Regions from separate parts of the Thalassolituus sp. ST750PaO-4 genome, predicted to be linked through region 4. Evidence: predicted binding sites of a transcription regulator. Region 4 holds the regulator's gene; each other region holds the start of a gene.
The links. The regulator sigma-54, encoded in region 4, starts transcription at its own class of promoters, with help from an activator protein. The targets are predictions, from matches to a motif close to TGGCACNNNNNTTGCTNT.

Region 1 (7,408 bases), on a different contig from region 4:
TCGGGTCCATACCCAGAGCCCGTGCGGTTTTGCTCCAGCTGCCTTGCTGTTGCTGCAGTTCGTGCAGAACCAGAGTCTGCTGAAAGTATTTAACGGCTTCTTTCATTGGCATTCCCTGCACCGCTTTCAGTAATGAATCACTGCTGTCTTCGCCTGTTGCGTGTGCATGGTGACGGGAGGTTGGCAGCTCAAGATCCAGTGAACGGCAATCCAGAGTCACAATATCGTGCCGTTGTGCTCCCCGGCTCAGCGCTTTGATGGCTGCCCGGCTGATAACATGCTCCAGCTCACGGATATTGCCGGGCCATGGATAGGTCTGCAGTGCTGCCTCGGCATCGGCCGATAAGCGCAAGCTGCGCAACCCTAAGCGGGTGCGGTTTAATTCCAGAAAATGCCCGGCCAGCAGAGGAATGTCCTGCCCGCGCTCACGCAGGGGAGGAATTGGGATAGGATAAACAGACAGGCGATGATACAGATCGGCCCGGAATGCGCCTTCGGTAATCTGCTCTTTCAGGTTGCGGTTGGTCGCGGCCAGAATACGGACATCCACATGGCGGGTCTTATCGCTGCCCAGTCTTTGAATTTCACCATTCTGCAAAACCCTCAGCAGCTTGGCCTGTACCGGCAGCGGTAGTTCACCGACCTCATCAAGAAAGAGTGTGCTTTTATCTGCGGTTTCAAACCGCCCGGCCCGGTCGCTGGTGGCACCGGAAAATGCGCCTTTAACATGGCCGAATAATTCACTTTCGGCGAGATGTTCCGGCAGTGCCGCACAGTTGATATATACCATTGGCCGTGCAGCACGTGCGGACAGCCGGTGCGTGTAGCTGGCAAAGATTTCTTTACCGACACCGGTTTCTCCCAGCAGCAGTACCGGCAGGTCGGAGGCCGCAACCACTTCGAGTTCTTTTTTAATCTGACGGATGGCACTGCTGTTGCCAATAATTTCATTGTCGGCTTCGGTGCCAATGGCGATATTGCCGGCACCATCCAGCCGGACACGGCGCAGACCGCGTATTTCTTCTTCCAGCATGCTGATACGGATGGCCGTTTCCAGTACCGGGCGATAGCTGTCCAGCTCGTCAATGCGGCTCTGATCAAAGGTGCCCGGAGTCAGAGAGTCGAGGGTCAGGGCGCCCCAGCGCTCACCGTTCAGCCAGAGGCTGGTTCCCATGCAGTCATGCACCGGCAATGCTTCCCCGGGCTGAGTCTCCAGCAGGCCGTCATAGGGATCGGGTAACGGGCTGTCTGGCGGAAAGCGCAGGGCATGGCTGGTGGTCATAACGGCCGACAGGCGTGGGTGCTGAGCCAGACTGAATTTACGGCCATGCGCTTCGGTAACCAGACCGGAGACGGCGACAGGCCGCAGATACTCACCCTGCAGGCGCAGCAGAGCGACAGCGCCACAGTTAAAGCTGGTGCGGATACTTTTAACGATATGGTCAAAGCGTTCGCCGGCCGGCATATCTTTGATGAGTTCCGTAAGCAGCTGTTGTCCGGGCATGAGAGGTCTCTGTGTTGGTATGTGCTTGGTGGTATTTACCAAAGTGTAGATTTTACAGGGAATATCCGGGTTATTTATACCCACCCTCTGTTGACCGGCAGCAAGTATGCGCTCTGGCGGCTGGCCTGCATCTTGCTGATCACTTCTGTTGAATCAAAACCTTTATATATCAGGAGAGTTTATGGAAATTCTGAATCGTTCTCTGAGTGATATTGCCACAACCATTCCCGGTGCTTCTGCTTTGTTACGTCAGCTGGATATTAATTTCTGCAATCAGGGCATGGTGAGCTTGCAGCAGGCACTGGAACATAAGGGACTTGATCCGGAAGAGGTGGCGGCCGGTCTGGCTGAACTTGAAATGACCGAACACCATCATGATGATCCCGCCATTGATTGGGGCAAAGAACCCCGCATGAAACTGATCGGTCACATCCTGGAGCGTTACCATGCCCGCCATCGTGAGCAGTTACCGGAGCTGATCTTCCTGGCTGCCAAAGTTGAACGGGTGCACAGCGATTCCGCCAACTGTCCGTCCGGACTGGCTGATCTGTTGCGCGATATGAGTCATGAGCTGGAAAGCCATATGATGAAAGAGGAGCAGATCCTGTTTCCGATGCTGGCCGGGGGAATTTATCCGAATGGCCCGATTAATGTGATGCAGGATGAGCACCTGGAACATCTGGAAGCCATTAACCGCTTGTGCAGTCTGACCAATAATATGAAAGTTCCGGCCGGTGCCTGTAACAGCTGGCGCTCGCTGTATCTGGGACTGCAGACGCTGGTGGACGATCTTATGCGGCACATCACGCTGGAAAATTATTTTCTGTTTGTACCACCTAAAGCAACGTCTTCAGACTGCTGCGGCAGCTGCCAGTAATATAAAACCTGCGAGGGGCCGGTGCGAATCGGCCCAGTCTTCGTACGGATTTCTCAGTGATTTAAGAAACACCTTCATTGTTCACATCAGGTTTCCGCATAACAATAACTGATAGCGGCGGTATATCGTTGTATATTTACCCCTGTTACTGAATTTCCGGAAAACTTCAGGAGTTATCATGCAGAAAAAAATCCGTATCGGCATTCTGACGGTCAGCGACAGAGCCAGTGCCGGTATTTATGAAGATATTTCGGGTCAGGCTATCCGTGAAACATTAACGGAATATTTATCCGGTGAGTGGGAAGCGGTTTATCGTCTGATCGCCGATGAGCGTCCACAGATTGAAGAAACACTGTGTGAGCTGGTGGATGAGGAAAAATGCTGTCTGGTAATTACTACCGGAGGTACAGGGCCGGCTCTGCGTGATGTGACGCCGGAGGCAACCGAGGCGGTCTGTGATCGTATGATGCCGGGGTTCGGTGAGCTGATGCGCATGGAGTCTCTGAAATATGTGCCTACCGCCATTCTTTCACGTCAGACTGCCGGACTCAGAAAACAATCATTAATTATTAATCTGCCGGGCAAGCCGAAAGCAATACGTCAGTGTCTGGATGCGGTATTTCCCGCTGTACCTTACTGTATTGATCTTATGGATGGGCCCTATCTGGAATGTAATCCGGAGGTCATCAGTATTTTCCGTCCGGCGAGCTGATTATTTTCTGTTTTTTGTGCCGGCATAGCAGCTTTTTATTTATTTTCAGAAGCTGCCTGCCGGCATCCGGACAGGCCTGGATTATTGCTCGTTATCTTCTGGCTGTTTATTGGCGGCTTTACGAAAATCCCGGATCGCACCACCAAGATCACCTCCCAGAGAGCGCAGCCGTTTACTGCCAAATAATACGATTACAATCAGCAGTACGATCAGTAACTGCCATGGACTTATTCCCATAATACGTACCGCCTCAATGGTGCATGCTGTGATCTTCGGAATGGTTTTCGCCCATCATTTGCTGATGCTGCAGCAGGGCTTCTTTCAGCTGTTCGAATGTCATCACGCTGGTTTGTCTGTCCGAGGCAAACAATGCTGCACTTTCCTTATTGGCAAAGCTGGCGATGGGCGTGCCCATTGAGCCTGCCATATCGGGGGCTACAACGTAAAACGCCTGCATGGCATTAATCAGATGTGCATCATCCGGTCTGTTCCAGTCGCTGCGGCTCATATCGTGAACGTATAACGTCATTTGCTGAACCTGATTTTCAGGCTGTAACCACCAGTGCAGCATCTCGGCGGATGAGCAGAATTTTCTGGTTGCACCATTGCCCGATATCGCTTCGCCTTTGGGACCGGGAAAGCGGGTGATGGCCATGCCGCACACGTGGCATTCATCTGATGAGTGAAAGGCGACCGGTGAATGTGTGGTGGTTTCGCTGCTGGTTGGCTGGCTGCAGCCTGCCAGTAATGCGCTGAATATCAGGGCAGCAACAGAAATGATGGAGTGTACTTTTTTCATGAACTTATCCTTTATAACGTTAAATCGCACGACGACGTAAGGCGAAATGAGCAATACCCAGGCTGGCAATCAACCAGATAAATAATGAGAACCACAATCCCGGATTTGTGATGGGTAAATCCCGCCCCAAAGCCATAACACCATTCATTGCACTGCCGTCGCCAAGACCGGACAGATTTATTTGCCGGAATATATCGGTGGGATTAAGCAGTAAAAGCCATGGCAGAAGGTCAGGGTTGAGCTGCCCTTTACTGAAGACCAGCAGTGCCAGCAGACTGAGATCAAACACCAGCACAAACAGAAACCACACGCCAAGAGCGAGGCCGGCCGCGGTGGATTTTTCGCTGGCTTTGCTGCTGAGAAAATAGGCCAAAGCAAGGAATACCCAGCCCAGTAACGTGGCTGAAAAAATAAAGCGTGAGAACGATTGAATCAGAAGCCAGATATCCAGATCGCTGACCAATAATGCAATGGCGACGGCGGCACTGCCAAAACCAATAGAGGTGGCGAGCGCAAGAATGAGCCCGTGACCGATAAATTTTCCCAGCAGTAACTGCCCGCGACTGAGCGGGTAGGTCAGCAATAACAACAGGGTTCCGCCTTCTTCTTCACCCACGATGGCATCGTAAGCAAGCAGCAGAGCAATCAGCGGAACCAGAAATGTTGCCAGGCTGGCCAGACTGGCAATGGTTGCCGGAATGGAACTGAAACCCACCTGGCCGGCGGCGGCTGAGCCAAGCCAGGCAATGCCCGCAGCGAGAATGGCAAACAGCAGACTGATGGCCAGCAGCCAGCGGTTACGCAGACCATCATTCAGCTCTTTAATGGCGATATTCCAGACTTGCATCATTGCGATTTCTCCTGTGCCGGAACGACCGCAAAATGGCGGTACAGATCGTCAAGGGACGGCGGGCTGACCTCCAGATCGGCGGCTTCGCTGCTGTTTATCAGGGTGTTAAGTAACTCCCGGCGGGCGCCGTTGTGAGTCAGAACTTCGAGAGCATCGCGGCCAATACAGCGGGAATCGAAGCCGAGGCCGGATAACCGGGTTTGCCAGTGCTCCGGTTCCGAGAGGCTGCCAAGGCGAATGCGCGTAGGCAGTGCTACCTGACGGCGTAATTCACTCAGGGTACCGACAGCCTGTAACTGACCACCGGCAAGAATGGCGGCGCGGCTGATATAAGGTTCAACACCGGGTAACACGTGAGAGCAGAGAATAATGCCGGTGCCGTTCTGACGCAGCTCGTTCAGTAATTGATAAAGTTCCTGCGTGGCTACCGGGTCCAGACCGACGGTCGGCTCGTCCAGTAATAACAGACGTGGATTTGCCAGCAGCGCCTGAGCCAGACCCAACCGCTGACGCATACCTTTGGAATAGGTTTTTACTTTACGTGTAGCGGCATGGGTCAGCCCGACTTTTTCCAGTAATTCTCCGATCTGATGATGAGCTGCACCTTTCAGGCGGGCAAAATAAGTCAGTGTTTCCTCTCCGCTTAATTGCGGATAAAACATAACGTTTTCCGGCAGATAACCAAGCCGCTTACGGACTTCGGTATGATCCGGAGTATTGCCAAATACCTGAACATGGCCGCTGCCGGGCGCGAGCAGGCCGAGGATCATTTTCATGGTGGTTGTTTTGCCGGCACCGTTATGGCCGAACAAACCAAGTACTTCACCTTCTGCCAGATGCAGAGAAAGGTTTTTTATAACCTCCATCCGGCCATAAGCAAGACTGACATTCTGCAGTTCTACCAGGTTCATTTTAAGGGGCCTCTGTCAGCGGTGGGCGCATCAGGGGAAAGCTGTCCCGCACGCCGGGGGATTTAACGACCGGAAACGCTTGCTGTACCCAGCGCAGTAATTCAATGGCCGGGCTGTTCAGTAATAAACGCATTTGTGGATAAAGCCACAGCAAGCGGTCGATATTGTCGTTTGGTTCGTAAATCAGATCGCCGATGTCATCGACATTCCGGTCCCAGCCAAGATAATCGCTCCAGTAATTTCCGCGGCCATTTTCGGACCATTCCTGGGTTCGGGTTGCGACATATTTAACTTGCTGTTGATTAGCGATAAAGGCATTGCCAAAGATTTTATTGTCTTCAGAGCCGGCGGTAAGGTGAATACCCATCACGCTGTCGGCAAAGTAGTTGTGGCTGATGGTGTTGAATACGGAGTTGTAGATAAACAACGCTTTGCCTTCAGCTCCCTGAATCATGCTGTCGCCGGTGCTGCCGCTGATCACCCCCTGCACTCTGTTGTGGCTGATGGTGGAGTAGGTGATGTAGTTCATCAGAATGCCGTAGTTCTGATCGTCTTCAGACAGATTATTGCGTACATCCAGATTACGGCTCTGCATCAGGGCATAACCGGTGCGGGTGCGGCGGGTTGTGTTGTTATGCACCACATTGTTATTGGAAAACATATAGTGAATTCCGTAGCGCAGATCTTCCAGCACGTTACCGGTCAGCGTGTTGTGGTTGGAGGTGTCGATGTAGATGCCATCCCGGGTGTGGCGGATAACGTTGTCGGTCACACTGGCCTGACGGACAGAAAACAGATGAATGCCATTGCCACGGTCCTGTGAGCGCACAGTGTTATCGCCACTGATCTGATTGCCGTGGATTTCAATATGCTGGCTGGTATCGGCCCAGATGCCGAATCCGGCCCCTTGCAGATGATTATTCAGCAGACGTACATGGTCGGCCCGGGCAGCAACAAATATGGCTGAATCCAGATCGGTGAGGTTACGTCCCCAGTTAATAATATGGCAGTCTTCAAGGCTGACTTTGGCGGCGGTAATTTTCACCGCATGGCCCTGCGCCCCGGCGTCGATGACGGCGTTGGCTGCACAGCGGATGTGGCCGGGCTGATCAATCAGAAAATTCCCCTGATAGTGACCGGCGGGTAAAACCAGAATATCCCCCTGCGGTTGCAGCGGTAATGACTGGTACTGGGCCTGCGCACCGGCACTGGCCAGCAGCAGTAAAAAAAAGACAGAAAGGATCATAGTGTCCCGCAATTGTGGAGGGGCGGCGGGCATCACGGCCCGCCGCCAGCCGATCAGGCTGGTTCAACCAGCATTCGACCTACCATCTCCATATGCAGAGCATGGCAGAACCAGTTGCAGTAGTACCAGTGCATACCCACTTTGTCGGCCACAAAGGTAACTGACGCAGTTTGCTGTGGGCTGATTTCCATGGAGACACCATGGTTCACCATACAGAACCCGTGGGTAACGTCTTCGATCTGGTCCAGGTTGGTGATGATTACGGTAACCTCATCGCCCTGTTTTACCTTGAACTCGTTAATGCCATAGGCTGGCGCTACCGAGGTCATGTAAACCCGGACTTTATTACCATCACGGATAACCTTGTTGTCGGTTTCCAGATTGATTCCATCCTTTTTCGCCATGGCGGTGGTGCCGGCAAAGAAAGGATCATCCCGTTTCCAGATTTTCCGGGTACGGATCTGATCACGGCGTGCCATGGTGCAGTCATGCGGTTCTGCGAAGGTTGG
Region 2 (7,408 bases), on a different contig from region 4:
ACGTAAGTAATCTGGCTGTCGGTGGTGGTACCGGATTTAGCCAGCAGGCCCACAATCGACGCCCGGTCTTCGGCCATCGCTTTTTTGAATTTGGTGGTATTAAAATCCAGCTGGTAGTCATTATCCCGGTTGGTATCAACCCCAAGCTCAGTCAGCGAACGGTATTTACCGGTTAAGCCAACAATGGGCTCACTGATCATGGCGCGGATCTGCGACATCATGCTGCGAATCGTCGAATCCCCCAGCAACAGGCCCGCCTGTCGTTTATCAGCATCATAACCGGACAAATCATCGACAAAGCTTTTCAGCTCGTTATAGGCATCGACAAAGCCCTGGATACTTTCAGCTAATTTATCGGTATCGGCACTGACTGTAACGCTGATGTTTTTACCGACATCGGCATTTTTAAGATTAAGGGTCACCCCTTTAATCACTTCATCTACGGAGTTACTGCTGCGGGTAATGGTCAGGCCGTTAACATTCAGCTGGGCGTCTTCGCCGCGGCTGGTCTGGCTCATATTGGCAGCAGTGTTCTGGTTTTCATTAAATGCCAGCGCTCCCAGCCCGCCACTGAGCATGGCGCCGGACTCGTCCAGCGCGACAATACGCATGGCATTTTCAGCCCCGGTTTCTTCCGAGGTCATCAGCAGACGATAGCCGCTGCCATCGTTGATGATACTGGCGGTTACACCCATATCGGCATTATTGATCGCGTCGCGGATACCACTGAGGGTGCGGTTGGAGTCGTCGATGGTAATGGTTTTGCCGAGACGATCCGGATTCAGGTCCTGGCTGACAAAATTGCCACCGGCGCCATAGGTGATATCACCAAAGGTGAATACCAGTTTTCCGGTACCAATAATTTCGTCAAAGCTGCTGTAGGTTTGTGTTGCCAGGGAATGGGATTTAGCCGTGTTCAGCACTTCGACGTTATAGGTGCCCGGCTCAGACAGACTGGAGGTTGTTGCGGTCAGAATATCTTCATCAGACGAAGTTGCCGTGGTTGAACTTACCAGACTCGGGCTGGATAAGCTGTTGGCCGCAGACTGTACCTTCGCCATCATCGACTGAATCTCACCATAGGCGGTGATTTTGGCTTCCACCAGCTGCTGACGGCTATCCAGACGCAGCGAGGTCGCTTCTTTCTCTGCACTGATGATTTTTTCCACCAGATCAGTGGTCAGAACTCCAGACCCTAATCCCAGTGATTCTATGGACGCCATACCTGTTCCCCCGTGTTACCGAACCATCCGGTCTGTATCAAGCGTAGATGGCCCTGAAACAAAAAACCCTGTACTGGCTTTATCGGCCAATGCAGGGTTTTCTGAAGGGTTGTTTACCTAACCCATACACTGATCACCTAAACTTGTGCGCTGAACAATAAAGATGGTTCTTCATCATTCAATTTCTGCGCCAGTTCCAGAGCCAGCTCACTGGGAATCTGTCGGATCAGTTCCGATGACGCCCGGTCATAGACGCGGATAATGGTCTTGCCGCTATCTTCGTCCAGCTGGAAATCCAGTGTTCTTTCAGTTTGCTGTACATACTCATTGATACGGGAAATTGCTTCTCTGACCTGGTCCTTATTCAGTTCCGCAACTTTCTCAGTTCCAACCGGCAAAGACTTGCCGCTATCGGAACCTGCAACCGGATCACTTGCCGCCTTGGCGTAAGCTTTCTTTCCGGCTGTAGCTGAGGGTGATACAGCTGTATGGTCTACCACATTCAATTTCAGCTCGTTCATAAGTCACCTCTCAGGTTCTTGGTTAAGCAGCCTGGGGAAGGCTGGCCTTCCCCATCAGTCCGCTATTATCCCAGAAGAGACAGAACCTGCTGACCGGCAGCGTTCGCCTGAGCCAGAACCGAGATACCTGCCTGCTGCAGTACCTGAGTACGGGACAGCTCGGCGGTTTCAGCCGCGAAGTCCGCATCCTGAATCCGTGAGTTCGCAGAGTTCAGGTTCTCAGAGGTCACCTGCAGGTTACTTACAGTAGAGCTCATACGGTTCTGGATCGCACCGAGGTCGGCACGCTGGCTGGCCACCTGACCAATCGCGTTGTCGATCGCAGTGATCGCAGCAGTAGCACCTTCGAAGGTCGAAATATCGATCTCTGTCAGGAACTGACCGTTTTCGCCACCACCGTAAGTACCGGTGTTGAAGCCCAGAGCTTCAAGCTCGGTATTACCGTTGCTGCCGACGTTGACTTCAATTTCTTTCGCAGAAGTCAGTTTCACGGTTGAGTAAGTAGTTTCGTAAGTATCTGCTTCAACAGAAGACTTAGTACTTGTACCACCCTGACCAAAGGTCGCTTCACCGATACCCTCTACCGCAGAGTCCAGACCGAATACACGACCGATTGAAGATGAAGAACCAGACTTATCATCAATCGCAATCGAGATGTTGCGGCCATCGGCAGCGGTCAGAGAGATAGACTCACCGTTATCGATTGCAGTAACACCGGTCTGACCTGCGCTCTGATTGATCAGTGCAATCGCATCAGCACGGGATTTAGCGTAATCAATGTTACCGCCGGAATCAGTCTGCAGGGTTACCGAACCAAGAGACACACCGTTGATGTAGATACCCGCCTGATCACCATTCTCGAAGGCATTCGCCTCTGCCTGGGTCACTGCAGTACCACCAACAACTTCGGTTGGATTCACAGTCGCCTGCACACCGGTCTCATCCGATACTTCATTGATCGCGGCCGCGACAGCGATACCGGACAAGGTTTTGTTGGACGACAGGATACGGGAACCGTCAGATGCAAACTCGGCACTCGCCTTATCTTCGCTGGTTTCTGCAGCTTTGATACTCACGCCGTTAATGGTCAGGTCACCGTCTTTCAGACCGTTCACACCATCATAAGCAGTGGTCACACTGGTGGTGCCTGATGCCAGTAACTGGCCGGCATCATCCGGATCAGACAGAGCAACAGTCACTTTAGTACCGTCGTCAGACTGGAAGGCCAGAGAGCCCTGTACAATATTGTTAGTACCGGAAGCCTGGAATGCAGCAGCAGCGTTAGTGCCCACCGCAACGTTACCAATCGCGCCTGAAGTATCGAACACCACCAGACCCGCAGAGCCTGCTGTGGTTGTGGAGAAGTTCTTCACATCCAGAACCAGTGCACCGGCAGAGTTTACGGTAGCGCTTACATCCAGATTCTCAGCAGAGAAGTCACGGGCGTTGATTGCATCAGCAGCATTCTGTGCAGCAACGGTTGCGGTTGAACCCGCAGTGAAGCTGATCATTGCACCACTGGTACCGGTACCCAGCTCAATGGCTGTCGCGGTAGTTGCCATAGTGACAGTCAGTTTGACGCTTTCATAAGCGGTCACACCGGCCACATTGGAGATGGCTGCTGCCAGGTTGTTCACGAAACCACCACTGGCCATAGTACCGATGGAAGTAGCACCGTTAACGGTTACTTCATAGCCGATAGAAGTGGTGGTATCGAAACCGGATGCTGCTGCGCTGGCAACACTGACGAAAGTACCGGCAGGGGTTGCGTTCGCGGCAGAGATATCCTGAGTCTGGGCATCGCTGACCACACTGGCCTGACCTGATTCATAAGTACCTGCAACCAGACCAGCATTGGACAGGTCACCGTTACCGGTACCGTTACCACCTTCGATCACGATTTCTTTCACGTCACCATCGGCGATCAGAGTGAAACCACCTTCGTACACGCCCGTAGCAGCCAGACCAGTCTGAGCGGCACTCAGAGTGCCCAGATTGATGTCAACGTTACGGCCATCAGCGGCAACCAGCTGCACACCACCTTTATCGAAGCCGGTATCAACCGCAACAACACCGGTCTGATCAGACACAGCGTTAATCGCTTCGAGTACCGAGGCACGGGTAGTAGAGCCATCGTTAGAGGTTTGAATATCAATGTTCACACCGTTCAGGCTGATGGTTCCGCTGGCAGCAGAAGCCGTCATTTCAGAACCGGAAACAGTGTTTTCATTCACCTGCGCAGACACACCGGTCTCTGCGGAGTGACGGTTTACTGCAGCCGCTTTGGAGATAGCGGAAGCATCCGCACCACTGGTGGAAGCAGAATCATCTTCTGCACGGGAAGCGGTAATCGCTACACCGTTAATGATCAGGTCGCCGTTAGCCAGCGCGTTGTCAGTACCGATGGCACTGATACCGCTTTCTTTGCTGGAACCCAGCTTGCTGGCAGTCAGTTCGGCAATGGATACGTCCACAGTCTGACCAGCGTTAGCACCGATTTGGAAGGTTGCTTTGAAAGAACCGTCCAGCAGTTTACGGCCGTTGAAGTCGGTTTCATCAGCAGTACGTGAAATTTCAGCAACCAGCTGATCAACCTCAGCCTGAAGAGCTTCACGGTCAACGTCGGAGTTGGTGGCGTTAGCAGACTGTACCGCCAGTTCACGGATACGCTGCAGGTTGTCGTTCATAGAACCCAGCGCACCTTCAGCCGTCTGAGCCAGTGCGATACCGTCACCGGCGTTACGCACGGCCACATTCAGACCTTTGATCTGAGATGTGAAACGGGTAGAAATCGCCAGACCCGCGGCGTCATCTTTGGCACTGTTAATACGCAGACCAGAAGATAAACGTTGCAGAGCCTGTTGGTTGGCAGACTGGGATTTATCCAGATTGCGCTGCGCGTTAATAGAGGCAATGTTGGTATTAATAATTTGAGGCATGGTGTTTCTCCTGTACCTGCGTTACAGAGCCAGCGCTGTGCTGTAGTAGCAACGTTGCTGCACTCCCTCTGTCTTTGTCATACCTTTTAACGGCACACCCGGCAGGATCTTTAGAATTTTTTTTGCGCCAATATCACGACACAATTCCAATCAACACGGAATTCTTAAACGCTTGAAACCATTGGAAATTATTCTGAATGTCAAAAAAACGACAAAAAATCAGCCAGAATAAAAACAGCGACACATCACTCCCGCAACGATGGCTCCCGGGGCTTCACAGGCATGTATATTGCTTTGTTCAATGAAAAGAGAGGCTTTTATGACGCACCCTGCCGAAATCAGATTCAACAAGAACATCGCTTACCTGCAGCAGCACTACCCCTATCTCTACAATCTGGCGCAGAACACGCCCCTGCGGAAGCTGACGCTGGATATGGACGATCATGGCCGGGTCGATATTCACAGCGGTAATGCTTACTTTTATAACGGTGATGCCAGAGCGTTCGCCCGGCAAGAGGCCGAACAGTTCAACACTATCGTCGCTCCGGGTAATGCCATCCATGGTCTCAGGCCCCATGGCGCGAACGCCTTTAAGGCACAACGCTATTTCTCCCGCTCAATCACCCGCCTGTACCAGGACACACAGGTTGATCAGAGCGAGGATTACCAGATCCCGGACTTCCTCGCTCTGGTGGCCATCATGGGGATTGGCGCCGGTTTCCATATAGAAGAGCTGGTCAACCGGCGGGAAATACTCGCCCTGATTATTTACGAAACCGATCCGGAAGAATTTGTCACCTCTCTGTACTGCATCGACTGGGAAGCCATTTTCCTGAAATTCAGCGAGCGCGGAAAATCCATCCAGCTGGTCATTGGTGACTTTAAGCTGGCCACCGATCAGTATGCGGTGCTCTGGAATCAGCTGATTGATCATCCGCCCAGCTTTTCCCTGTGTACCTATTTATATAATCACCGCAACCAGGATAAGTACCGCAAGGTCATCAAAAAAATCCAGAAAGATCTGAAGGTGTATCTCTCGCTCTGGGGGTATTACGACGACGAAATCAATCAGATGAATAACGCCCTGCATAATTTCCGCGCAGGGAACGAACTGCTGCCACTGGCCGATAAACAAGCCATGAACTGCCCGGCTTTTATCATAGGTTCTGGGCCATCCCTCGATGACCGCATCGAAGATATCCGCAAATATCAGGGCAAAGCCGTACTCTATTCGGCCGGGACAGCACTGCGCGCATTATACAAACAGGGCATTAAGCCGGATTTCCATATCGAAATTGAATCACACTATGAGCCTTTCCGGGTGATCAGTGAAATTAATGACCCGGAATATCTGCAGGATATCACCCTGATCTGCTCGGCGCAGACAACGCCGAAAATTCCGCCGATGTTTGGCAGGGTAATGCTTTTTACCAAAGACTCCACTGCCATTCACGAGCTGAGCAAAGACTTAACCGACCAGATCCGTGGCACAACCCCGACCTGCACCAACGCCGCGCTGGCTATCTGCTATCACCTGAACCACCAACAGGTATTCCTGTTTGGTACGGACTACGGTTTCCGTAATACCGGTTCACACCACTCCAAGAATTCGATTTATTACAGTGAGCAGCGCTCTGATCTGGTGAAGCAATCCACCAATTACCAGCAGCAGGATCTGATTGAGATTGAATCGGTTGATGGCTTACCAATGCAGACAACCATGATTTATAACGCCTCGAGACGCCGGCTTGAATCAGACATCAGTTATTTCCTGAAAAACAGGGCGATTGAAGTTTATAACTGCGCTAATGGTGCAAAAATCGAAAACGCTGAGCACATGGAGCAGTCCCGATTCTGTTCGCTGATGGAGTCATCGGCCGCGAAAAAGGAAAACGATCTTCAGCTTATGTCAGGCAGGAGAAGGGCCGTCTTTTCACCGGAATTCCTGCAGCAACGGACTGATGAACTGGAAAGTAATCTGAGAAAGATCGCCGATGATATTCTGAACATGATGGGCAGTGGCCAGAAAACCCTGACGCAGCATTATCAGAATCTGCATATCGTCGGTCAGTATCTGTCCTTTGGCCTGAGCCGCTATGGTGCTCTGCAGTTCTTAATCCGCGGAGCCATATGGCATTACCTGCATGCCGGTGCCTCTGTTGCCCTTAAACTGCAGAATTCACCGGAAAAAATGGCTGAATATATAGAGCGCTGGGAAACCAATTTCCGTCACTTTATTAATACCGTACCGGATCATGTACACAACGTCGTCAGCAAAGAATTTAACGACTCAGATCCATGGATTCATACCGCGATTGATGATCCGGATTGTCCGGAATATGAACCATAGCCACCGGGCTATGGTTCACAGATGAACTATTCCAGCATAAGTATTAATAACGATAAGGATAAGTTGCATCGCCATGCCAGCCATAAGCCTGTAATGACTGTGCAATTTCATCATAGAAGGACGACGCGACCACCATAATCCACTGGCTGGCGTCGTCTTTGTTCTGAGCGATCCATTCTTCGGCTGATTGAATCCGGCACTGCTCATAACCGGCAAAAATTCTTTCTGATTTATTCGGGTTACCATCAAGAATAACGTCCGGGACAAAGTCCAGAAAACTCATTAATGCCCGGCCACCGGCACCCGCTCCCCACATTGCAATCTTCCGTCCGGAAATCTGCTCCGCCAGCCGTTGCTTCTGTGCATCAATCCCCT
Region 3 (7,408 bases), on a different contig from region 4:
GTAAGTACGGCGTGTCTACCATGTGTATTGGTTTAGGCCAGGGTATCGCGACCGTTTGGGAGCGTATGTAATTCTGGTCTGCTGCGCTCGGCCAGCCTTTGTTGGAAGTTTCTTCGAAATGCTCAGGTAGGACATCTACATTGCGCTTTCTCAGAAACTTCCGCCGCGGCTGACCGTCGCTCGCAACGCCCAGAAAGCATTGCTTTCCAGATACAAAAAAACCGGCTTCGGCCGGTTTTTTTGTGCCTGCAGGGTTTCGGAATATGACCGCCATGGATGGCGGAAATGCAGATTTTGCAGGAGCAAAAATCTGCCTCAGGTAGGACATCTACATTGCGCTTTCTCAGAAGCTTCCGCCGCGGCTGACCGTCGCTCGCAACGCCCAGAAAGCATTGCTTTCCAGATACAAAAAACCGGCTTCGGCCGGTTTTTTTATGTCTGCGATTCAGGCTGGCGGGGATATAAAACTGATCATTCGTTCAGCGTCTGGTGTTCTGTGGCCCGATTGTCTACAATGGCGGCCCCGCAGGAGAGTGGTGTGTTATTTGTCACTAAGCTGGCATTCAGCCGTACACCCGCCGAAGGCGCAAACTCCCATAAACGCTCAGGCTACCGGACTGCGGGTTCATTGATAGGCCATCTGGAGAGAGGCTGCACCTGATGCAGTCCACCGAAGGAGCAAGCCGGCGGACCATTCCGTACGGTTAAACTCTCAGGTACACAGGACAGGGGGAGGGGCACAGGTTACGCAGGAGTTCTGTGTGCTGACCACTGTCTATTTAATTGCTATTACCGCTGAAGCCATGTCCGGAGCGCTCGCCGCCGGTCGTCGTAATATGGATATGTTTGGTGTTGCCTTAATCGCCTTTTTAACGGCGCTGGGTGGTGGCACTGTGCGTGATGTCCTGCTGGGTAATTTCCCGGTTACCTGGACTCAGCATCCCCCTTATATTTATCTCACGGTATCCGCCGGTTTGCTGACCATGGTGGTTGCGCGTTTTATGCATCGTTTACAGCGTTTGTTTTTAATTCTTGATGCCATGGGCTTAGTGGCCTTTACCATTATCGGCTGCAATGTTGCGCTGAAGCTGGATTACAGTCTGCCGGTGGTGGTTATGGCGGGCATTATTACCGGTATTTTTGGTGGTATTCTGCGCGATATTCTCTGTAATCAGACCCCACAGGTGTTGTGCCACGAGTTATACGCCAGCGTTTCTTTACTGGTCGCGCTGCTGTATTTAACCTTGCTGCATTTTGGTGTGAATGAAAGCGTCACCATGCTGGCGGCTTTTTCCGTTGGTCTGGCCATGCGTCTGGCAGCTATTCGCTGGCGCTGGTCGTTACCGGTATTTTCCTATGCCCCTGAGCGCTGGCAGAACTGAAATAATTGCGGGCTATTGCAGCAGTTTCCAGCTCAGCCAGACCACCGTCAGCAGCAGTATGGCGGTGGTTGATTGCCAGAACAGCAGAGGATCGCGTTCCATTAACGGTGGCTTCTGCTGACGCAAATAATCCTCAGCGGGCTGGTTCAGATTAAAAATAAATTCAGATAACTCCGCACTGCGTTTATGTGGCAGAGGCTGCAATGCTTTTGCCAGAGCGGTGTCGATCCACGGCGGTATGTTACGGCCAGGTATGGCCAGCGGGCGGTATTGCAGGCGTCGCTGCGCATGCACCGTCCGCGCTTTCGCGACGTTTAAACCGTAAGGCAGTTCGCCGCCGCTGAGCATCTGATAGGTGATGACGGCGAGAGAAAACAGGTCGGAATGCGTGCCGGTATAACCGTCGCAGAAATACTCCGGCGCCATATATTGCACGGTGCCCGGAAAAGGATTTTCCGCCGGAGACTGATGCGTTTCTGCCAGACCGGCGACCTGCACGGCACCAAAATCAATGATTTTTATGCAACCGTTAGCATCAATCATAATATTGTCGGGCTTTAAATCCTGATGCAGCATTTCCAGCCGGTGAAAAGCTCTTAAGCCTTTTGCTATCTGGGCGACGATATCCCGTACTTTAATTAAACCGGGCCGCGGGTTATCCAGCATCCACTGGCGCAGTGTCTGGCCTTCAATCCATTCCGTGGCGTTGTATAAATACTGCTTTGGCCGGTTGTTCTGTGCCGCTGCCAATACGCAGGGACTGTCGATGCGCCGGGCAATCCAGTCTTCCAGCAGAAAACGTTCAAGGCTGGCGCTGTCGGCCTGAATATCTGAGGCCGGAAATTTTAAAACGACTTTTTCACCACTGTCCTGATCGCGGGCCAGATACACATGACTGCGGCTACTGATATGCAAACGGCGCAGCAGGGTAAAACCATCGAATTCTGCGCCTTCATCCAGTACCGGTGGTAACGTCAGCTGCTGTAATTGCTGCTGCCATTCATTAATGTTGGTATCGGGCAGTGAGGTAATATATACCAGCTGAATGCTGATATTGTCGTCGCTGCCCTGGTTCAATGCCAGTTCAGCGAGTTGCTGTGCACAGAGTTCGAGACTGTTGTCGCTGTTAATTCTCAGTGCCTGTGCAATGGCTTCTGTGATTTGTCCGTGGCTGACAAACTCATACAGGCCATCGGTGGCGAGAATAAAAACATCGCCGGCAGTCAGTGGCATGTTGTGGTAATCAATGTCCAGCTGCTGATCCATGCCCAGCGCGCGGGCTAAATAGCTTTGTTCGGCAGAAATCTGTACCCGGTGATCCTGGGTTAATTGCTCCAGCGAGTGTCCCTGCAGATGATAAACGCGGCAGTCACCGCAATGAAAAATATGCGCCTGAGTGGATTTCAGAATCAGCGCCGAAAAAGTACAGATATAGCCTTTATCCCGCTCCCAGGCGTACTGACTGCGCCGCGTCTGACTGTAAAGCCAGGAATTACTGGCCTGAATAACCCGCTGCGCTGATTTACGCACACTCCATACATCAGGGGTGCAGTAATAATCTTCAAGAAAACTTTTAACGGCAGCGGCGCTGGCAATCTGGCTGACATTACTGCTGCTGATACCATCGGCCAGAGCAATGGCAATACCCTTGCGTTCTTTCTGCAGGGTATCGGCAAGACAGGCGCCGTGAAAATCCTGATTAACGGCTTTGCGTCCTGCGCAGGAATACTGGCCAAGCTGAATACGGAGAGAGGGCATAAATCATCGCTGCAGACTGTCAGCCATAAAACCCCGGCAAGCATTACCAGGGTTTATGGCCAGGGTTTATGGCTGGTGTTTATGACCTGAGCTTTATAAAGCCCAGAATTTACATCTGTGGCTGAGCCTGGGTCTGTGCTGACATCAGCGCACGTTTTTTGGCAGTACGAACGTGGGTGGCGTACAGGGTTAAACCGGTAAAGGCCAGCCCACCCACCAGATTACCCAATGCGGTTGGAATTTCATTCCAGATAAAATAATCCATTACCGAGAATTCACCGCCCATAATCAGGCCGAACGGAAACAGAAACATATTAACGACGGAATGTTCAAAACCCATAAAAAAGAACAGCATAATCGGCATCCACATGGCGATTACTTTACCGCTGACATTGGTGGAAATCATGGCGCCGACAACACCCATAGAAACCATCCAGTTACACAGCATGCCGCGGATAAAAATGGTAAACCAGCCGGCTGCACCGTATTGAGCGTAACCCAGAGTACGGGCTTCACCGATATGAGCAACTTTTTCAGCAATAGCACCACCGTCGGTGTTGTAGCCGTAGGTGAAAATAAATGACATCAGGAAAGCAACGGTTAACGCGCCGCCAAAATTACCGAGAAAAACCAGTCCCCAGTTACGCAGAATCTGCCCCCAGGTAACACCGGGACGACGATCCAGCCAGGCCAGCGGCGTCAGCATAAATACACCGGTGAGCAGATCAAAGCCCATCAGATAAAGCATGCAGAAACCAACGGGAAACAGAATGGAACCAATCAGATGTGAACCGGTTGCAACGGCAACGCTGACAGCAAAAACCGCTGCAAGAGCGAGAATGGCACCGGCCATAAAAGCGCGTACCAGTGTATCGCGGGTCGACATATAAATTTTTGCTTCACCGGCATCTACCATTTTGGTGGCAAACTCGGCAGGCATCAGATAAGACATAGCATTACCTCATTAACGTTTAAGAAATTGCTCAACAGCTGTCCGGAAATAAAAAACGGCGTCCCATCCACCTGCAGTATGCAAGCGGAGTGGACGCCGTTATCCGGAAATTCAGGTTGTGTTCCATATCGCCGTTGATGTGGAATGCAATATGTTCAGCAGAAGACGTGCCAGTTTTATTTTTTTGCTGCCCGCTGGCATTTATCCGGGTTTTTATCGTACATCCGGGTTGTTATCTTTTTCAGTTGCCCCCTTTTTGCGCAATAAAAAAACAGAGTGCATCGTCCTGATTCATTTTCAGCAGGTCGCTGACGTCGGTCCGGTGAACACGTAAGATGGCTTTATTTATCATCACCGGGACTGCTATGTCGTTTATGTTGTTATCTGCGCTGGCCTGGTCGCTGTTCGATCTGGCGCGCAAAAAACTGACGGCTCATGCACAGCCGCTGACTCTGGCTATCTGGCTCAGTGCCGGCGTTACTCCGCTTTATCTGTTGTTGTGGTTGTCTCAGGGGGCGTCACTGCCGGAGGCGGGTTACTGGCTTCCGGGGCCGGTGTCGTTGCTGGTATCAGCACTGGCCAGTGTCTGCTATATCAAAGCACTCAGCGTCGGCCGTATTGCCTTGCTGGTGCCGGTGCTGTCGTTTACGCCGGTTGTGGCAGCAGTGCTCAGCGCGGGTTTGCTGGGGGAGCGGTTAAGCGGGGTGCAGTTGCTGGCGATGCTGAGCATTGTGCTGGCGATTTTTCTGCTGCATTCGGGCTGGAATTTATTGCTCAGGCCAAAAGAAGCCGGTGCGGGTTTGGGGCTGATGCTGGTCGTCGCTCTGTGCTGGGGAACGGGCATTGTCTTTGACAAGATGGCACTGACATCGGCCACGGTCTTTTTTCACGGCCTGATTCAGAGTGCCGGTATGTGCCTGGTGTTATTGCTGGCCTATAGCGTTGATTCATTACGCCGCCGTGATCGTTTGTCTGTGCCGCGTTATTCCGGCCCATGGGGATTAATGGCGCTGGCTTTACTGGTGTTTGTGCTGGCGGTCAGCGGCCAGTGGCTGGCGGTAACGGAGATTCATCCGGGCATTGTTGAAACCGTTAAGCGTGGCGTCGGCATTATCGGTGCGGCCTGCTGGGGCGTGTGGTTGTTCGGTGAGAAAGTAAAGCCGTGGCAACTGCTGCTGATGCTGCTGATCATTGTTGCCACGGCGGGTCTGGCGTTGTACTGAGCCGGTGTCCTGTTCAGGGGCTGTCTGTCAGCTGCCTTGCAGCTGATGCTCTTCACCTTTGTAGTAACCTTCAACGCGGGGGTTCATTACCTTAAACCACAGTGGCGGAATCAGGGCCAGCACCACCATGGTGGCGTAACCACTGGGCAGCTGTGGGCTGACATCGTGATGGCGCAGTACCTGATAGCGACGCTTCGGATACGCGTGGTGATCGGAATGACGCTGCAGCTGGAACAGGAACAGATTGGTGAGCAGGTAGTTGCTGTTCCAGGAGTGTTCGATATCCGGACGCTCGTAACGGCCATTGTCCAGCTTGCGGCGGTGCAGGCCGTAGTGTTCAACGTAGTTGATCACTTCCAGCAGGCTGAAGGCAAAGAAGCTCTGGGCAGCAAAGAAAAACACCCCCATCCAGCCCCATAGAGCTCCACATACCGCTGCCAGTAAAAGGCTGAAGCCATACCACCAGATCAGTTCATTACGCCAGCTGAACGGCAAGTGGCCTTTATGACGCAGACGTTTGGCTTCCAGTTTCCAGGCATTGAGAAAGTTGTGCAGATAAGCATGGGGCAAAAACTGATACAGGCTCTGACCGTAGCGTGAAGAAGAAGCATCGGCCGGTGTTGAAACATGCACATGATGGCCGCGTACGTGCTCAACCTTAAAGCCACCATAAGAAACGCAGGCCAGTAACAGACCACCGGCCCATTGCTCAAGTCTGGGGTCTTTATGAATCAGTTCATGACCGACATTAATGGCGACAATGGCGCCCACGGTGCCGAGAGAAAGTAACCAGCCGAGTTGTCCGACCCAGTTCAGCTCTGCGCTTACAAAAACGTGTCCGGCATAAAACAGAACCGCCAGCTGCATCGGCAGGCACAGCAGCGTCAGCAGGCGGTAAAAACGCTCTTCCGACAGCTTCGGCACTTCCCGTGTTTCATCCGGATTCACCGGGTCCTGGCCAATAATGTGGTCAAGGATGGGGACAATGCCGTAAACAAACAGCAACGGAAAGAAGGCGAGCAGGTTGGCGTAACCAATGTTTTGCCACAGCCATTGCGACAGTGGCAGCAGCAATGGCGGAACCACGACCAGCAGGTAGGCGTATTTTTTAAACGTCAGCATACGTGAGCCTGGTGCTTGTTCAGACATCGACATCTCCTCATGGGGTTGTTGTTATTATTTGTAGGATTGTCGGACAATCTTGCGGTGATATCCGTCTTATTCTCTGGTCATTTGCGGTCAGCCTGCAGCGGAGCGGGAGTTGGTGGTACAGGCAATTGCGTCATTTCGGGTGATCCGTTGTTAATGTTGGCAGGATGGGCATCACCGGACGCAGGAATGCGCTGCAGACGCTATGGCATAGCCCGGTTGTGCAGCATTCTGTGCTAATATCGCCGCCGGTTTTTTTATCAGTATGGAACAGACCCCGATGAGTTTTTCTGCGCCTGAAAGCCTTTCCGAACAGATTGCCCGCTATCTGGCGCAACGCATTATTCAGGGGCAGCTGACATCCGGTGAGCGTATTCAGGAAACCCGCGTGGTCAGTGAGCTGGAAGTCAGCCGTGGCTCGGTGCGTGAAGCCCTGCTGATACTCGAAAGCCGCCATCTGATTGATATTCTGCCGCGCCGTGGTGCCGTGGTGACCACACTGACCGAACAGGGCGTTAACAGCCTGTACGATCTGTACATCGACCTGCTGACGATGCTGGCACAGCGGGTTGCGGAAAACTGGACTGATAACAATATCCGGCCGTTGCTGGCGCAAGTGCAGATTATTCAGGAACTGCAGCAAAGCGAAGACAAAGTCGCCTTTGTTGAATCCGGTTTTGTCCTTATGCGCATGGCATTTGCTATCGCCGGTAATCAGTATCTGGCGGAAGTGCTGGAAGATCTGCAGCCGGCGCTGCATCGCACCTATGCGCTGGCGATCCGCCGCTCGCCGCAGGAAACGGAGTATGCCGCGCGCTTTTTTGCCGGTTTGATGGATGCCGTGTTAAAACGCAACCTGCGTGCCCTGCCGGGATTACTACAGAACTATGGCCAGCACCAGCGCGAACTGGTACTGGCAGCGATGGCTGAGGAGGCCTGAACAT
Region 4 (7,408 bases):
CGCTGAACTTTAATTCGGTCGCCCGCCGCCTGAAGCTCGACTTCTCCGATCTGTATCAGTCCGGGGTGGCCTTCGACACACTGAAAGGCAAAGCGCGGATTGAAAATGGCCTGCTGACCCTGACCGAGCCGCTGAGCATGGACGGCCCGGGTGGTAAATTCCTCACCTCAGGCAGCACCGATCTGAAGACCCAGACACTGGATATGAAACTGGCGGTGACCTTCCCGGTATCCAGTACGCTGCCGATGGTGGCGCTGCTGGCCGGTCTGGCACCACCGGTAGCGGCCTCGATTTATGTTACCGAGAAGCTGATTGGTGACGAGCTGGCACGCTTCACCAGTGCCAGTTACGACCTGAAAGGCACCTGGGAAAAACCGGATCTGAAGATCAATCAGGCCTTTGACGATAAGGTCGACGGTAAGAAGAGCCGCAGCCTGCTGGAACGCTTCAAGAGTATTTTCTATATCTTCGGCGGAGGCGATGACGACTGATGGCTAACGTCGCGGTGATTCAGTTCAGCAGCCACCCCCAGATTGAACACAATCTGGCACAGGCCTATGACTTGCTGCAGCAGGCAGCGGCACAGGGTGCAGTGCTGGCGTTACTGCCGGAAATGTTCCTCACGCTGGATGGTAAGCAGTACAACGCCATTGCCGCTGATCCGCAGTATGTGCAGCGTCTGGCCGGCTGGGCGCAGGAACTGAAACTCTGGCTGGTGGCCGGTGCTGTGCCGATGCCATGCCCGGACGGAGATCCGCGGGTGCGTTCGGCCTGTCTGGTGTTTAACAGCGAAGGCGAACAGGTTGCCCGCTACGACAAGATTCATCTGTTTGATGTCGATGTTGGCGATGCCCACGGCAGTTACCGTGAATCAGAACGCTTTGCACCCGGGGATGAGGTGGTGCTTGTGGATACACCGGCCGGCCGACTGGGGCTGGCGATCTGTTACGACCTGCGCTTTCCGGGGTTGTTTCAGCGTCTGCGCGAGCAGGGCGCGGAGATGATTTCTGTGCCCGCGGCTTTTACCTACACCACCGGCGCAGCGCACTGGCAAACACTGCTGCGCGCCCGTGCGATTGAAACCCAGTGCTATGTGCTGGCCGCGAATCAGTGTGGCTGGCATGACGATAAACGCCGTACCTATGGTCATTCACAGATTATTGATGCCTGGGGAGCGGTGCTGACAGAGCTGGAAGAAGAGGCCGGAGTGGCGCTGGCGGAGATTGATCTGCCGCAGCTGGCGGAGGTACGCAAAAAAATGCCGGTGACTCAGCACCGGCGTTTCTGAACGGATGGCAGCTAGTCGGCCATCTGCTCCTTGATAAACTGAAACAGTTTTTTGTACGAACTGCCGGGCTTCGGTGGTTCGCTGCTCATTTCTTTCTGGGCGTTACGCACCAGATTACGCAGTTGCTGGCGGTCCACTGCCGGAAACTCTTCGATAAAAGCATTCAGCCCGTTGCTGTCGCTGACCAGACGGTTACGCCACAATTCCTGCTGGCGGATGCGGCGGCCGTAGGCTTCGCTGGACGGATCAAACAGGTCGAGTTTTGCCTGAATCGCATCCCGGTCTTCATCACCAACCAGACGGCCAATGTACTGCATATGACGACGCTTGGCTTCGTGCTGCTTCAGCCTGGCGTTTTCCACCAGAGCGTTGTACAGGGTTTCGCTGATCGGCAGCTCTTTCCACTTGGCAGCATTCAGCTCAGTCAGACGTTTGCCCAGTTCTTGCCAGCGCTCTGCTTCGCGCTTCATTTCGGACTTACTGACGTATTCGATCTCGTCGTCCGGGTAATCAGATTCGTTCATCAGGGGTACTTTAAATGCAGGTTACAGATAGAACAGGGTAGCTAACCCCAGGAAAGATAGAAAGCCGATCACGTCGGTGACGGTGGTCAGCACCACGCTGCCAGCCAGGGCGGGATCGATGCCACGGGCCTTGAGCAGCAGTGGCAGACTGGCGCCGGCCATTGCCGCCACCATCAGATTGATGATAATGGCCGCGCCGATAATCAGGGCGATCGCCGGGTCACGGAACCAGGCGTATGTAATTAAGGCGATAACCACAGCCCAGAGCACGCCATTAATGGCGGCGACCATTATTTCGCGGTTAAACAGCCAGCGGAAGTTGCTGCCGCTGAGATGGCCAAGTGCCTGGCCACGGATAACCAGAGTCAGCACCTGACTGCCGGCGATACCGCCCATGCTGGCGACAATAGGCATTAAAACAGCAAGAGCCACAACCTGCTCGATGGTTTTATCAAACAGGCCGATCACCGCAGAGGCGGCCAGTGCGGTGAGCAGATTAATGCCCAGCCAGACAGCACGGCGGCGGCTGGTTTTCAGCGTCGGGGCGAAGGTATCTTCTTCGTCATCCAGACCGGCCATACTCATCAGCGAGTGATCCGCAGTTTCGCGGATAACGTCAACCACGTCATCGATGGTGATACGGCCAAGCAGCATGCCGGCAGCATCGACAACTGGCGCCGAGACCAGATCGTGGCGTTCAAACAGTTTGGCAACTTCGCTCTCGTGCTGGGTTGCCTGAATAACCCGCGCGTCGGTGCTCATCACTTCACGCACGGTCTGTTGCGGGTCGCTGACCAGCAGTTTGCTGATCGCCAGCGTGCCGATAAATTCGTTCTGGCGGTTAACCACCAACAGGTTATCGGTCATAGCGGGCAGGGATTTGTGGCGGCGCAGGTAGCGCAGTACAACCTCAAGGGTGATATCCGGACGAATGGTCACGGTATCGGTGTTCATCAGACCACCGGCGCTGTCTTCCGGATAGCCCAGAACGGCTTCGAGACGGGCGCGGTCCTGGTGGTCCATCGACTCCAGAACTTCCTGAGTTACACGCTCAGGCAGCTGCTGCAGCATGTCGGCCACGTCATCGGTGTCGAGGTCGGCGGTCAGGTCGACAACTTCTTCCGCACTCATGTCGCTCAGGAAGTGGCTTTGCAGCTCTTCGCTGAGGTTCTGCATGACCTCGCCTTCGAGTTCCTTATCGACCAGTTCCCACAGCAGCTTACGGGCTTTAGGCGGAGAAGATTCGATCAGGTGGGCGATATCAACCGGTGCCAGACCCGAATTCAGGATGCGACGCACCTGCGCCAGCGCACCACTTTCCAGCGCGGCGGTCAGGCTGTGTAACTTGGCTTTAGCCTTTTCGGTCTGCTGTGCCATGCGTCGGTTCGGTCCAGGGGATGGTTGAATGCTCAGATTCTAGCCTGATTAGGCCTCTGATACCACGAAACTACTCGCAGAATTGCGCGTAGAAGATTGTTTTGCCGGGCTATTCTTCTTCGTCAAAACGCCGGTTAATAAGATCAATCAGGGCGGCCAGTGCGTGTTCAGCATCCTGGCCTTCAGCATGGATATGTATGTTGGTGCCTTTGCTGGCGGCCAGCATCATCACCGCCATAATGCTTTTACCGTCGACCATGCGGTCGGGGTAACCGACTTTGATCTGGCAGGAATAAGCAGCGGCGGTGGAAACCAGCTTGGCGGCTGCGCGGGCGTGCAGGCCCAGCTTATTGATGATGGTGATTTCGGTGCTGGTCATCCGTATCAGTCCTGATGAATGTCGGCACTGCCCAGCTCGCGGTGGCGGACCTGAACATTGCTGTAATGATGACAGAATTCTGCCTTAAGTTGCTCTGCCAGGTAAACGGAGCGGTGCTGCCCGCCGGTGCAGCCGATGGCAATGGTCATATAGCTGCGGTTGGCATCGACAAAGGCAGGCAGCCAGCGCTGAATAAACCCGCTGATGTCCTGCTGCATTTGTCCAACCTGAGGCTCCCGGGCAAGGAAATCAATGATTGCCGGGTCGCGCCCGGTAAAGGCGCGCAGTGCCGGGTCCCAGTAAGGGTTGGGCAGGTTGCGGACATCGAATACATAATCGGCATCAATCGGGATGCCATGCTTGAAGCCGAAAGATTCAAACAGAATGGCGATATCGGTGCTGGTTTTATCCGCCACCCGCAATTTAATCAGGCTGCGCAGCTCATGCACAGACATGCTGGTGGTATCCAGCGTCAGATCGGCAAGGTTGGCGATAGGCTCCAGCAGCAGGCGCTCTTTATCGATGGCTTCGGCCAGAGATGTGCTTTTACTGGTCAGTGGGTGCTTACGCCGGGTGGAGCTGAAGCGCTGCAGCAGCACTTCTTCGCTGGCGTCGAGATAGACGACATCCAGCTGGTATTCTTCGCTGGGCAGCTGGTGCAGTACATCGTGGATATTGTCGAAGGCATGGGGCAGATTGCGGGCGTCAACACTGACGGCGACTTTGGCCAGTTTTTCTTCGCTTTCGGTCTGGCGGGCCAGCGCTGGCAACAAAGCAACCGGCAGGTTATCAATGCAGTAGAAGCCCAGATCTTCCAGTACGTGCAGAGCACTGGATTTTCCTGAGCCGGACCGGCCGCTGATCACCACTAAACGCATTGCTGTGCTCCTCCATTGCCCGTTGGGCTGATGTCAGCCCGGTTGTCCGCTCAGCGCCCGCTGATAAAACCGTTGCGCATCCGGCGCTTTGCGCAGTGCCTCGCGGTAGGCCGGCTCGCTGAAGTTGCGTGCCAGCATCGCCAGAACCTGCAGGTGCTGTTCAGTAGCTTCTTCGGGAACCAGCAGAGCAAACACCAGATCGACCGGCTTGCGGTCAATGGCGTCGTAATCCACCGGCTCCACCAGACGCAGCAGTACGCCCATCGCCTGGTCGCACTGCTTCAGCCGGCAGTGGGGAATGGCAATACCTTCGCCAATCCCGGTGCTGCCGAGGCGTTCACGGCTGAGTAATCGCTCGTAAATATCGTCGGCAGAGCTGTCGCTGAGTTGTTCTGCGATAAAACCTGCCAGGTACTCCAGTAATTTCTTTTTACTGGAAACCGGAGCATCTATCAGACTGCGTTCCGGTGTGAGGATATCCTCGATGCGAATGTCCATTAATCAGCCTTGTCCGTGTTGCCGCGCCACCAGTTTTTCTTTGTGTTTCAGTACCTGACGGTCGAGCTTGTCGGTCATCTGATCGATTGCGGCATACATATCATCGTGCTCAGCGCTGGCGTGCAGGTCGGCACCGCTGACGTGGATGGTGGCTTCAGCAATCATGCGCTCTTTAATAACGGTCAGGGTTACCTGGCCGTTGGTGATGTTGTCAAAGTGGCGTCCCAGCTTGGACATTTTTTCGTCTACGTACGCTTGCAGAGATTCGGTAACGTCAACGTGGTGACCGCTGATATTAATCTTCATGTCCAGACTCCTTGTTGCTGGCTTGTTGTTTTTTAAATCAATTGTTTACGTTCGTTCGAAGGCGGAATCATCATAGCCTCACGGTATTTGGCTACCGTGCGCCGTGCCACCTGAATGCCTTTTTCACCCAACACTGCGGCGATTTTGTTGTCGCTCAGCGGTTTGCGGGCATTTTCTTCAGCAATCAGTTTTTTAATCATGGCACGGATTGCGGTGGAGGAACATTCGCCGCCGCCATCGGTACTGACATGGCTGGAGAAAAAGTACTTCAGCTCGAAGATTCCGCGTGGCGTGTGCATGTATTTCTGGGTGGTTACCCGGGAAATGGTGGATTCATGCATACCAACGGCTTCGGCAATATCGTGCAGCACCAGCGGCTTCATTGCTTCTTCGCCCTGTTCGAAAAACTCGATCTGATACTCGACGATTTTGGTGGCTACTTTCAGCAGGGTTTCGTTGCGGCTTTGCAGACTTTTGATAAACCAGCGCGCTTCCTGCAGGTGGTCGCGCAAGAAGGCGTTGTCGGTGCTGTTATCGGAACGGCGTACCAGTGAGGCGTAATCGGCGTTAACGCGCAGCTTGGGGGCGATATCCGGATTCAGCTCAACCCGCCATTCGTCGCGGATATTGCGTACCAGCACGTCGGGCACCACGTATTCGGCCTGCTCGGCACTGATGCCGGCACCTGGCTTGGGATTCAGTTCTTTAATCAGCCGCAGCACGGCTTTAAGGTCTTCTTCGCGCAGCTTGGTTTTGCGCATCAGCGTTGGGTAATCCTTGCTGCCCAGCAGCTCGATATAATCGCGGATGACCATTTTGGCTTCGTTCAGCCATGGGGTCTCAGCCGGCAGTTGCTGCAGTTGCAGCAGCAGGCATTCACGCAGATCGCGGGCAAAAGCACCGGCCGGATCAAACTGCTGCAGGCGGTGCAGTACGGCCATGACTTCGTCTTCTTCGACGTCCAGAGCCGGGTCCATGCTTTCCAGAATATCTTCGACGGTGGTGTGCAGATAGCCGTCGTCATCCACACCATCGATCAGCATCAGGGCGATCTCGCGGTCGGTATCTGACATAGGAGTCAGATTGAGTTGCCACAGCAGATGATCCTGCAGATCTTCGGTGCTGGCGTGGCGCGAGTCGTAATCGAAATCGTCGTCGATGGCATTACTGCTGCTGCCGGAGGCAACGCTGGCGGTGGTCTGGTAAGTATCTTCCCACTGACTGTCGACCGGCAGGTCGTCGGGGAGTTGTTCCTGCGACCACTGTTCATCCAGTTCCGGAGTGTCGTTGTGGCTGTCGTCCTGACTGCTGACTTCGTGGCTGCTGCTGGTGTCGTGATCGCTGTTGCGGGACAGATCGGGCAGGTCATCGTGCTCGTGTTCTTCTACTTCGAGCATCGGGTTGGAATCGAGGGCTTCCTGAATCTCCTGCTGCAGATCGAGGGTAGACAGCTGAAGCAGGCGGATGGCTTGTTGCAACTGAGGGGTCATGGTCAGGTGCTGACCCATCTTTAACTGAAGAGACGCTTTCATAAAAGTTCAGTAATCACTCAGTATCGGCATAGTCTGTGCATTATACGCCAAGCGGTAAACCTTGGAATCTTTTGTGCATCTTCCTTTGCTTTGGATCATCAGCCACTTCCCTGCAGCAGGGCTTGCCATCACAGGCGGAAATCCTCACCCAGGTACACTTTGCGTACCTGCTCGCTGGCCAATACCTGTTCAGCGGTGCCTTCGGCGATGATATGGCCACCCCCGACAATATAGGCTTTCTCACAGATAGCCAGAGTTTCCCTTACGTTGTGGTCGGTAATGAGTACGCCGATGCCACGTGCCTTGAGCTGTCGGATGATGTCCATGATGTCAGCTACAGAAATCGGGTCAACCCCGGCGAACGGCTCATCAAGCAGAATAAAGGACGGCTCAGCCGCCAGCGCGCGGGCAATCTCGACCCGGCGTCGTTCACCACCGGATAAGGCCATGCCCAGACTGCTGCGGATATGCTGAATATGAAACTCATTCAGCAGCTCTTCCAGTTTTTCCAGACGCTGTGCACGGTTGAGGTCTTTGCGGGTTTCGAGAATGGCGAGAATATTATCGGCCACACTTAATTTGCGGAAAATGGAGGCTTCCTGCGGCAGATAGCCAATGCCTTTCTG

Region 1: ytfE (iron-sulfur cluster repair protein YtfE) is a predicted target of sigma-54. The motif match lies at 1,626-1,643, and genes of this name have one in related genera.
Region 2: HUF18_RS19150 (motility associated factor glycosyltransferase family protein) is a predicted target of sigma-54. The motif match lies at 4,962-4,979, and genes of this name have one in related genera.
Region 3: HUF18_RS07805 (formate/nitrite transporter family protein) is a predicted target of sigma-54. The motif match lies at 4,248-4,265, and genes of this name have one in related genera.

What each region holds. Positions count from the first base shown of each region.
Region 1 covers NZ_JABVCB010000005.1:37,616-45,023, reverse strand. The annotation lists gene norR (nitric oxide reductase transcriptional regulator NorR) at 1-1,504, opposite strand, end outside; gene ytfE (iron-sulfur cluster repair protein YtfE) at 1,686-2,381, shown strand; gene mog (molybdopterin adenylyltransferase) at 2,560-3,093, shown strand; gene tatA (twin-arginine translocase TatA/TatE family subunit) at 3,175-3,330, opposite strand; gene HUF18_RS02595 (nitrous oxide reductase accessory protein NosL) at 3,344-3,892, opposite strand; gene HUF18_RS02590 (ABC transporter permease) at 3,912-4,742, opposite strand; gene HUF18_RS02585 (ABC transporter ATP-binding protein) at 4,739-5,653, opposite strand; gene HUF18_RS02580 (nitrous oxide reductase family maturation protein NosD) at 5,655-6,899, opposite strand; gene nosZ (TAT-dependent nitrous-oxide reductase) at 6,953-7,408, opposite strand, start outside.
Region 2 covers NZ_JABVCB010000013.1:812,032-819,439, reverse strand. The annotation lists gene fliD (flagellar filament capping protein FliD) at 1-1,223, opposite strand, end outside; gene HUF18_RS19160 (flagellar protein FlaG) at 1,361-1,744, opposite strand; gene HUF18_RS19155 (flagellin N-terminal helical domain-containing protein) at 1,810-4,683, opposite strand; gene HUF18_RS19150 (motility associated factor glycosyltransferase family protein) at 5,003-7,033, shown strand; gene HUF18_RS19145 (class I SAM-dependent methyltransferase) at 7,077-7,408, opposite strand, start outside.
Region 3 covers NZ_JABVCB010000007.1:427,629-435,036, forward strand. The annotation lists gene fadA (acetyl-CoA C-acyltransferase FadA) at 1-71, shown strand, start outside; glycine riboswitch at 517-630, shown strand; glycine riboswitch at 631-739, shown strand; gene HUF18_RS07795 (trimeric intracellular cation channel family protein) at 762-1,382, shown strand; gene HUF18_RS07800 (bifunctional protein-serine/threonine kinase/phosphatase) at 1,395-3,140, opposite strand; gene HUF18_RS07805 (formate/nitrite transporter family protein) at 3,250-4,092, opposite strand; gene HUF18_RS07810 (DMT family transporter) at 4,458-5,315, shown strand; gene HUF18_RS07815 (alkane 1-monooxygenase) at 5,343-6,464, opposite strand; gene HUF18_RS07820 (GntR family transcriptional regulator) at 6,745-7,404, shown strand; gene smc (chromosome segregation protein SMC) at 7,407-7,408, shown strand, end outside.
Region 4 covers NZ_JABVCB010000008.1:37,434-44,841, forward strand. The annotation lists gene HUF18_RS09575 (YhdP family protein) at 1-491, shown strand, start outside; gene HUF18_RS09580 (carbon-nitrogen hydrolase family protein) at 491-1,288, shown strand; gene yjgA (ribosome biogenesis factor YjgA) at 1,300-1,812, opposite strand; gene mgtE (magnesium transporter) at 1,834-3,189, opposite strand; gene HUF18_RS09595 (HPr family phosphocarrier protein) at 3,299-3,568, opposite strand; gene rapZ (RNase adapter RapZ) at 3,574-4,446, opposite strand; gene ptsN (PTS IIA-like nitrogen regulatory protein PtsN) at 4,480-4,944, opposite strand; gene hpf (ribosome hibernation-promoting factor, HPF/YfiA family) at 4,948-5,250, opposite strand; gene HUF18_RS09615 (RNA polymerase factor sigma-54) at 5,283-6,782, opposite strand; gene lptB (LPS export ABC transporter ATP-binding protein) at 6,911-7,408, opposite strand, start outside.